Regions from separate parts of the Actinoplanes sp. NPDC019969 genome, predicted to be linked through region 2. Evidence: predicted binding sites of a transcription regulator. Region 2 holds the regulator's gene; the other holds the start of a gene.

Region 1 (4,332 bases), on a different contig from region 2:
CGAGGGCTCCAAGACCCTCGGGTACGAGGTCGCCGAGCAGCTCGGCTGGCGCATCCCGGCTCAGGTGGTCATCCCGATGGCCTCCGGTGAGCTGCTCACCAAGGTGGACAAGGCGTTCAGCGAACTCGTCGAGATCGGTCTCGCCGAGGCCCCGGAGGGCGGTTGGACCGTCTTCGGCGCCCAGTCCGAGGGCTGCAACCCGATCGCCGTCGCGCTGCACGCCGACACCGACGTGATCACCCCGGTGAAGCCGACCGGCATCGCCAAGTCGCTGAACATCGGCGACCCGTCCGCCGGGCCGTACGCGATCGAGGCCGTCCGCCGCACCGGTGGCTGGATGGACTACGCCAACGACGACGAGATCCGGGCCGGTATCCGGCTGCTCGCCGAAACCACCGGCATCTTCGCCGAGACCGCCGGCGGGACCACCGTCGCGGTGCTGAAGAAGCTGGTGGAGAGCGGCCGGCTGGACCCGAGCAAGGAGACCGTCGTCTACAACACCGGCGAGGGTCTGAAGACTCTGGACGCGGTGGCCGGCCAGGTTGGACCCACCCACACGATCAAGCCGTCGCTGAAAGGCGCGCGTGAGGCGGGCCTGCTCGGATAACTCTCAGTGACCGGTTATCAGCCGGTTGTCGAGAATTACCTCCTCCGAGGACTTGCGATCCGATCTCCGGATCGGCAGGATGCTCTCTGCGGGAGGACGCGACGCCGTACGAGGCCCCTCACCTGAGCTTGGCGACAATCTCCGAGGGTCCCAACGATCCAGCGCTGACCCATCTGGCTACGTGCCCGGAGGCGCTGTGCGTCCGTCCTCCCGACCAAAAACCTTGTTCACCCATGGCCGCAACGGGATCTCCAACGGGTAATTCCCGTCTTCCAGGCCCGCGTTCCGTTCGAACCAGTTCCGGACGCCGTAGGACCTGGTCAGCGCGATCGACCAGCCGCACGCCAGCCAGTAGGCGGGCCAGAACAACGGCCCGAGCACCGCGTACTGCCCGGCGTGCCGTGACTCGTGCGCGAACAGCCGGGTCCGTTCCTCGGCCAGCAGCCAGTCCGCGGTCCGCTTCGTGATGATCACCGACCCGACCGTGAAACACGTCGCCTTCGGCACCCGCAGCCGGTAGTTCTCGGCGATCAGGACCCCGTCCCGGCCCCGCCGGATCCGGGCACCGGTCGCCTTGGCCAGCAGCAGACCGGCCAGAGTGGTCCCGTTCACCGCGGTCAGCGTGGTCCGCGCCCGATGCCATCCGCGCCCGGCCATCACACTCTCCGGCGCATCTGGAGCTCGGCCAGGGCCGGGATGGTCGGATGCCGCAGGCGCACGCCGGTGTCGGCGAAACCGAGTTTCTCGTACGCCCGGACGGCGCGCCCGTTGCCGCACACCACCTCGAGCATCAACTCGTCACGCCCGCACGCCGCGGACCAGTCGGCGACCGCCTCGACCAGCTGGCCCAGCAGCTTGCCGCCGCGGTGCGCGGGCGTCAGGTAGACCGCGAAGATCACCGTGCAGCCGGGCTCGCCGGGCACCACGCACCCGCCGGCATGACCGATCAGCGGACCGCCCGGATCCGCGATGAACTGGGCCCGCTCCGGCCCGGACGACGACTCCCGGATCAGCTGCCGATAGCCCTCGTGGGGCCGGGCCGCCGCCCGCTCCAGGGTCTCCAGGAAGGCCAGGGGACTGTCCGCCAGCATCTCCAGGCGCAGGGCACGCATCCGTGCCGCGTCGTCCGGTGTGACCCGGCGTACGGTCCAGTTCTCCATGCAGTTCTCTTACCGCTCCGGGCCCCTCCCGGCAAGTGGGATACGCCGTGAGCTGGGCTTTCAAGATCCTTATCGAAACCCGGGGCTGTCGGAGAGCTTTCGCGGGAAGATGGGGTTTCTTGCACTCGCCATTCGAGAGTGCTAAACAAGTGATTGGCACTCGCGCCTTGTGAGTGCCAACAGGTCGGGACGGTGGGGTTCCGGTCGCGGTGCTGCCATCGGCATCGGGGCACGGAGCCGGTCGTCGCGGGCTATCCGGCTCGGCCTGAGGACGTCACCTTCGCCAGGTGGTGGCGTCCGCAGACTTCCTCAAAGTGCGGAGAGCGGGGCCGACGAGGCCCGGCACCGCGGATGTCCGGGAGGACAACGCCGTATGGCCAAGATCATCGCATTCGACGAGGAGGCTCGTCGGGGCCTCGAGCGTGGCATGAACCAGCTCGCTGACGCCGTCAAGGTGACGCTCGGCCCCAAGGGTCGCAACGTCGTCCTGGAGAAGAAGTGGGGCGCCCCCACGATCACCAACGATGGTGTATCCATCGCCAAGGAGATCGAGCTCGAGGACACCTTCGAGAAGATCGGCGCCGAGCTGGTCAAGGAGGTCGCCAAGAAGACCGACGACGTCGCCGGTGACGGCACGACGACCGCGACCGTCCTGGCCCAGGCCCTGGTCCGCGAGGGCCTGCGCAACGTCGCGGCCGGCGCCAACCCGATGGCCCTGAAGCGGGGCATCGAGGCCGCCGTCGCGAGCGTCTCCGAGGAGCTCAGCAAGCTGGCCAAGGAGGTGGAGACCAAGGAGCAGATCGCCTCCACCGCCTCCATCTCGGCCGCTGACACCACCGTCGGCGAGAAGGTCGCCGACGCGATGGACAAGGTCGGCAAGGAAGGCGTCATCACCGTCGAGGAGAGCAACACCTTCGGCCTCGAGCTCGAGCTCACCGAGGGTATGCGCTTCGACAAGGGCTTCATCTCGGCCTACTTCATGACCGACGCGGAGCGTATGGAGGCCGTCTTCGACGACCCGTACATCCTCATCGCGAACAGCAAGATCTCCGCGGTCAAGGACCTGCTCCCGGTCCTCGAGAAGGTCATGCAGGGCGGCAAGCCGCTCGTCATCATCGCCGAGGACGTCGAGGGCGAGGCCCTGGCCACCCTGGTCGTCAACAAGGTCCGTGGCACCTTCAAGTCGGTCGCCGTCAAGGCCCCCGGCTTCGGTGACCGCCGCAAGGCCATGCTGGAGGACATCGCCATCCTGACCGGTGGCGCCGTCATCAGCGAAGAGGTCGGCCTCAAGCTCGACGCCGCCGACCTGTCCCTGCTGGGCTCGGCCCGCAAGGTCGTCATCACCAAGGACGAGACCACCATCGTCGACGGTGCCGGCAACGCCGAGCAGATCCAGGGCCGGGTCAACCAGATCCGCGCCGAGATCGAGCGCTCGGACTCCGACTACGACCGTGAGAAGCTGCAGGAGCGCCTGGCCAAGCTGGCCGGTGGCGTCGCGGTGATCAAGGTCGGCGCGGCCACCGAGGTCGAGCTCAAGGAGCGCAAGCACCGCATCGAGGACGCCGTTCGCAACGCGAAGGCGGCCGTCGAGGAGGGCATCGTCCCCGGTGGTGGCGTGGCGCTGGTGCAGGCCGGCAAGTTCGCGTTCGACAAGCTGGACCTGTCGGGCGACGAGGCCACCGGTGCCAACATCGTGAAGGTCGCTCTGGACGCCCCGCTGCGCCAGATCGCCGTCAACGCCGGCCTCGAGGGTGGCGTCGTGGTGGAGAAGGTGCGCAACCTGGAAGCGGGTTGGGGCCTGAACGCCGCTAACGGCGAGTACGTGGACCTCCTGGCCGCGGGCATCATCGACCCGGCCAAGGTCACCCGCTCGGCGCTGCAGAACGCCGCGTCGATCGCCGCGCTGTTCCTCACCACCGAGGCCGTCGTGGCCGACAAGCCGGAGAAGACCCCGGCCGCCCCCGCCGGCCCCGGCGGCGGCGACATGGACTTCTGAGTCCATCAGTCACCACACCGGAAGGCGGTCCGCTTCGGCGGGCCGCCTTCCGGCGTTTCAGGCCGGCTGCGAGGTGGGCTCGGCCGGCACATGATCGGTGAGGTCGCGCAGTCCACGGACCCGGGACGTCAGATAGATGATCGGGGACAGCACGGTCAGCGCGCCGAAGATCACCAGCGTGGTCCGGGCGCCGAGCGGGCCGGCCAGCGCCCCGGCGATCAGGCCGCCGATCGGAATGGCGCCCCACGACACGAACTTGACCGTGGCGATCACCCGGGAGAGCAGTTCGGGCGGGCTCGCCGTCATCCGGTAGGTCCGGGTGGTCACGCTGAGGATCACCGTCGAGATCGCGAAGATGATGTTCCCGGCGGCGAACGCCAGGTACGCGGTGACGCCGGTGCCCAAGGGGATGAGCAGCGCCCCGGCCACGCCGACGATCGACGAGGCGATCAGCGCGCGTGCGGTACCGACCCGCTCGGTGAACCGGGTGGTCAGCGCCGCCCCGATGAGGGTGCCCACGCCGTCGGTGGCGAGCAGCAGCCCGACCTCCACAGGCGACGCGTGCAGCT
Region 2 (4,332 bases):
GCCGGGGTTGTCGAGTGTCATCGTGGTCACGCCGGCGGCGGTGACGGTACGGACCAGATCCATCCCGGAACTGTAAGACGTGCACACTTGTCGGATGGCCGGCGCACTCCCCGATGGTGAACCCGTACCCGCTGACGGGTCCCTCCCCGACGAGGCCACCCGTCGGGTGGGCAAGGACGGGTTCGCCGTCTACGTCCACGTCCCGTTCTGCGCGAGCCGCTGCGGCTACTGCGACTTCAACACGTACACCGCCGGTGAGCTGGGCGGCGGCGCGAGCCGCGAGGAGTACGCGGACACCGTCCTGGCCGAGCTCGCCCTGGCCGCCCGGGTGATCGAGCCCGGCCGGGTGGACACGGTCTTCGTCGGCGGCGGCACGCCGACCCTGCTCAGCGCCGGCGACCTGGGCCGGATCCTGGAGGGCGTCGACCGGACCTGGGGCCTGGCCCCGGGCGCCGAGGTGACCACCGAGGCCAACCCGGAATCGGTTGATCCGCACTATCTGCGAGACCTGCGGCGGGCCGGCTTCACCCGGATCTCGCTCGGCATGCAGTCGGCGGCGGCCGGCGTGCTGCGCGTCCTCGACCGCAAGCACACCGCCGGCCGGGCGCCGCAGGCCGCGACCGAGGCCCGCGAGGCCGGGTTCGAGCACGTCAACCTGGACCTGATCTACGGCACGCCGGGGGAGTCGGAGGACGACTTCGCGCGGTCCCTGCGGGCCGTCGTCGACGCCGGGGTGGATCACGTGAGCGCCTACGCGCTGATCGTCGAGGACGGCACCCGGATGGCGTCGCTGATGCGGCGGGGCGAGCTGCCCTACCCCTCGGACGACGTGGCCGCCGACCGCTACCTGGCCGCCGAGGCGGCGCTGACCGACGCCGGATTCGGGTGGTACGAGGTGTCGAACTGGGCGAAACCGGGCGGGGAGTGCCGGCACAACCTGCTGTACTGGACCGGCGCCGACTGGTGGGGCCTGGGGCCGGGCGCGCACAGCCACGTCGGCGGGGTCCGCTGGTGGAACGTCAAGCATCCGTCGGCGTACGCGAAACGCCTCGCCGCCGGAACCTCCCCCGGACACGCCCGGGAGTTGCTCACCGATGACGACCGGCACATGGAGGACGTGATGCTGCGGGTGCGGCTGCGTGACGGCATCCCGCTCGACCGGGTGGACGCCACGGGCGCCGCGCGGGCGCTGGCCGACGGCCTGTTGGAGCCCGAGGCGTACGCGGCGGGCCGTCTCGCCCTGACCCTCCGGGGCCGTCTCCTGGCCGACGCGGTCGTCCGGGACGTCCTGTGAGGGGATCCCGGCAGCCGTAATCCGAAGCCGGTACGTACTTTCGATCATCGCGCTGCCGCCGCCCGCGACGTAGACTGGCACTCTATTAGCGGGAGTGCCAACAGGGGGAGGGGTCATATGAGTCTGGATGACCGCAAGCTCGAGGTGCTCCGGGCGATCGTCGAGGACTACGTCGAGACCCAGGAGCCGGTGGGCAGCAAGGCTCTGGTCGACCGGCACAAACTCGGCGTCTCCCCGGCCACCGTGCGCAACGACATGGCGGTGCTGGAGGAGGAGGGCTACATCCGGCAGCCGCACACCAGCGCCGGCCGGGTGCCCACCGACGCCGGCTACCGGCTCTTCGTCGACCGGCTCACCAAGATCAAGCCGCTCAGCCCGGCCGAGCGCCGTGCCATCGAGCGGTTCATGATCGGCGCCGTCGACCTCGACGACGTGGTGCACCGCACGGTCCGGCTGCTCGCCCAGCTGACCCGCCAGGTCGCCGTCGTGCAATATCCGAGCCTGTCCCGCTCGGCCGTCCGGCATCTCGAGCTGGTCCCGATCTCCACGACCCGCCTGATGCTCGTGATGATCACCGACACCGGCCGGGTCGAGCAGCGCCTGGTCGAGATGCCCGGCCCGATCGGCGACGGCGACGTGTGGGACCTGCGCCGCCGGGTCAACGAGAAACTGGCCGGTCAGCGCCTCGCCGACACCCCCGCCCTGGTGCAGAAACTCGTCGAGGAGACCGATCCGGAGCGGCGCGGCACGATGACCTGTCTCGCCTCGGTCCTGCTGGAGACCCTGGTCGAGCGGAGTGAGGAGCGCCTCGCGCTCGCCGGTACGGCCAACTTGACACGCGGCGGTGTGCTGGACTTCCAGGGCACACTGCGGCCCGTCCTCGAAGCCCTCGAGGAGGAGGTCATCCTTCTGAAGCTCATCGGCGATCTGGAGCCCCGCACCACCCGGGTCCTGATCGGCGACGAGAACCAGATCGACAACCTGCGGTCGGCGTCCGTGGTGAGCAGCGGTTACGGACCGGGCACCACGATCGTTGGTGGGCTCGGTGTGCTGGGCCCCACCCGGATGGACTACCCCGGCACTATCGCTACCGTTCGTGCAGTGGCACGCTACGTTGGCGACCTGTTGGCACAGAATTGACGGATTCGCGCAGACATTGAGGACTCCAAACCCCGTGGCCAAGGACTATTACGGAATTCTCGGTGTGAGCCGGGACGCCACCGACGACGAGATCAAGCGCGCCTACCGCAAACTGGCTCGGCAGTACCACCCGGACGTCAACCCCGATCCGGAGGCGCACGACAAGTTCAAAGAGATCAACGCGGCGTACGAGGTTCTCTCCGACGACCAGAAGCGTCAGGTCGTCGACCTCGGCGGTGACCCTCTCGCGCCCGGCGGCGGCATGCCCGGCGGCGCCGGCGGGGCCGGCCCGTTCGTCGGTTTCCAGGACATCATGGACGCGTTCTTCGGCACCGCCGCCGGCGGTGGCTCCCGGGGCCCGCGCCCGCGCACCCGCCCCGGCGCCGACGCGATCCTGCGGCTGGAGCTCGACCTGGTCGAGACGGCCTTCGGGGTGGAGGCGCCGATCACCGTCGACACCGCGGTGCTCTGCACCCAGTGCTCCGGCGCCGGCACCGCGCCCGGCACCCACCTGGCCACCTGTGACGTGTGCTCCGGCCGCGGCGAGGTCCAGTCGGTGCAGCGGACCTTCCTCGGCCAGGTCGTCTCGTCCCGCCCCTGCCAGAACTGCCAGGGTCACGGCACGACCATCCCCACCCCGTGCCCGACGTGCGCGGGCGACGGCCGGATCCGGACCCGCCGCTCCCTCACCGTCAAGATCCCGGCGGGCGTCGAGGACGGCATGCGGATCCGCCTGGCCCAGCAGGGCGAGGTCGGTCCCGGCGGCGGCACCGCCGGCGACCTCTACGTGGAGATCCACGAGCGCCCGCACGACGTCTACTCGCGCAAGGGCGACGACCTGCACTGCCGCGTCACGCTGCCGATGACCGCGGCCGCGCTCGGCACCCGGATGACCATCAAGACCCTCGACGGCGAGGAGAACATCGAGGTCAAGCCGGGCACCCAGCCGGCCAGCACGCTGCGGATCCGTGGCAAGGGCGTGCCGCACCTGCGCGGTCAGGGCCGCGGCGAGCTGTTCGTGCACCTCGACGTCAAGACGCCGACCAAGCTCACCGCCGACCAGGAGCGGATGCTCCGCGACTTCGCCAAGACCCGTGGCGAGGACGTGGCGGAGCTCAGCAAGCAGGGCGGCTTCTTCAGCCGCATGCGCGACGCTTTCAACGGCCACTAACGGTCGCCGTCCGGGTTCCGCGTGGCGTCCCCGCGCGGTCCCGGACACCCCTGCTCGGGTACGCCGTGAGCCCGGTACCGTGCGGGCATGTCCGCACCACTGTTCCTGGTCGAGAGCCTGCCCACCGGATCGTCCTTCACGCTGGACGGGCCGGAGGGACATCACGCCGCCACCGTGCAGCGGCTCCGGGCCGGTGAGTCGCTGATCCTCGCCGACGGCCGGGGCGGGACCGCGCGCGCCGAGGTGACCGCCGTCGGCCGGGGCAGTGTCGACGTCACGGTGCTCAGCGTCGCCGGGGAGCCCGCCCCGGACCCCCGGCTGACCGTGGTGCAGGGCATCGCCAAGGGCGACCGGGGTGAGCTGGCCGTCCAGGCGATGACCGAGGCCGGCGTCGACGAGATCGTGCCGTGGGCGGCTTCCCGGTCGGTGGCGCAGTGGCGTGGCGACCGCGGGTTCAAAGCACGGGACAAGTGGGCGGCGACCGCCCGGGAGGCCGCCAAGCAGGCCCGCCGATCCTGGCTGCCGGTGGTCGCCGGCGAACCGGACTGCTCCACGAGACAGGTCGCGGCCCGGCTGGCGGCCGCGACGGCGGCGTTCGTGCTGCACGAGGAGGCGACCGAGCGGCTGACCACGGCAGTCCTGCCGGACTCCGGTGAGATCGTGCTCGTGGTCGGCCCGGAAGGTGGGATCAGTGACGCCGAGCTGGACGTCTTCCGTACGGCGGGCG

What was found. The regulator HrcA, encoded in region 2, represses chaperone genes, less so after heat shock. The targets are predictions, from matches to a motif close to GGTTNGCACNCTCNNNNNGAGNGTGCNAACC.
Region 1: the regulator HrcA is predicted to act here: its motif matches at 1,919-1,949, upstream of groL (chaperonin GroEL).

What each region holds. Positions count from the first base shown of each region.
Region 1 is NZ_JBVHFK010000001.1:737,985-742,316, reverse strand. It holds gene thrC (threonine synthase) at 1-607, shown strand, start outside; gene ACZ3II_RS03585 (hypothetical protein) at 785-1,219, opposite strand; gene ACZ3II_RS03580 (GNAT family N-acetyltransferase) at 1,264-1,767, opposite strand; gene groL (chaperonin GroEL) at 2,141-3,763, shown strand; gene ACZ3II_RS03570 (MFS transporter) at 3,821-4,332, opposite strand, start outside.
Region 2 is NZ_JBVHFK010000025.1:53,935-58,266, forward strand. It holds gene ACZ3II_RS41910 (enoyl-CoA hydratase-related protein) at 1-63, opposite strand, end outside; gene hemW (radical SAM family heme chaperone HemW) at 95-1,294, shown strand; gene hrcA (heat-inducible transcriptional repressor HrcA) at 1,412-2,434, shown strand; gene dnaJ (molecular chaperone DnaJ) at 2,469-3,605, shown strand; gene ACZ3II_RS41930 (16S rRNA (uracil(1498)-N(3))-methyltransferase) at 3,693-4,332, shown strand, end outside.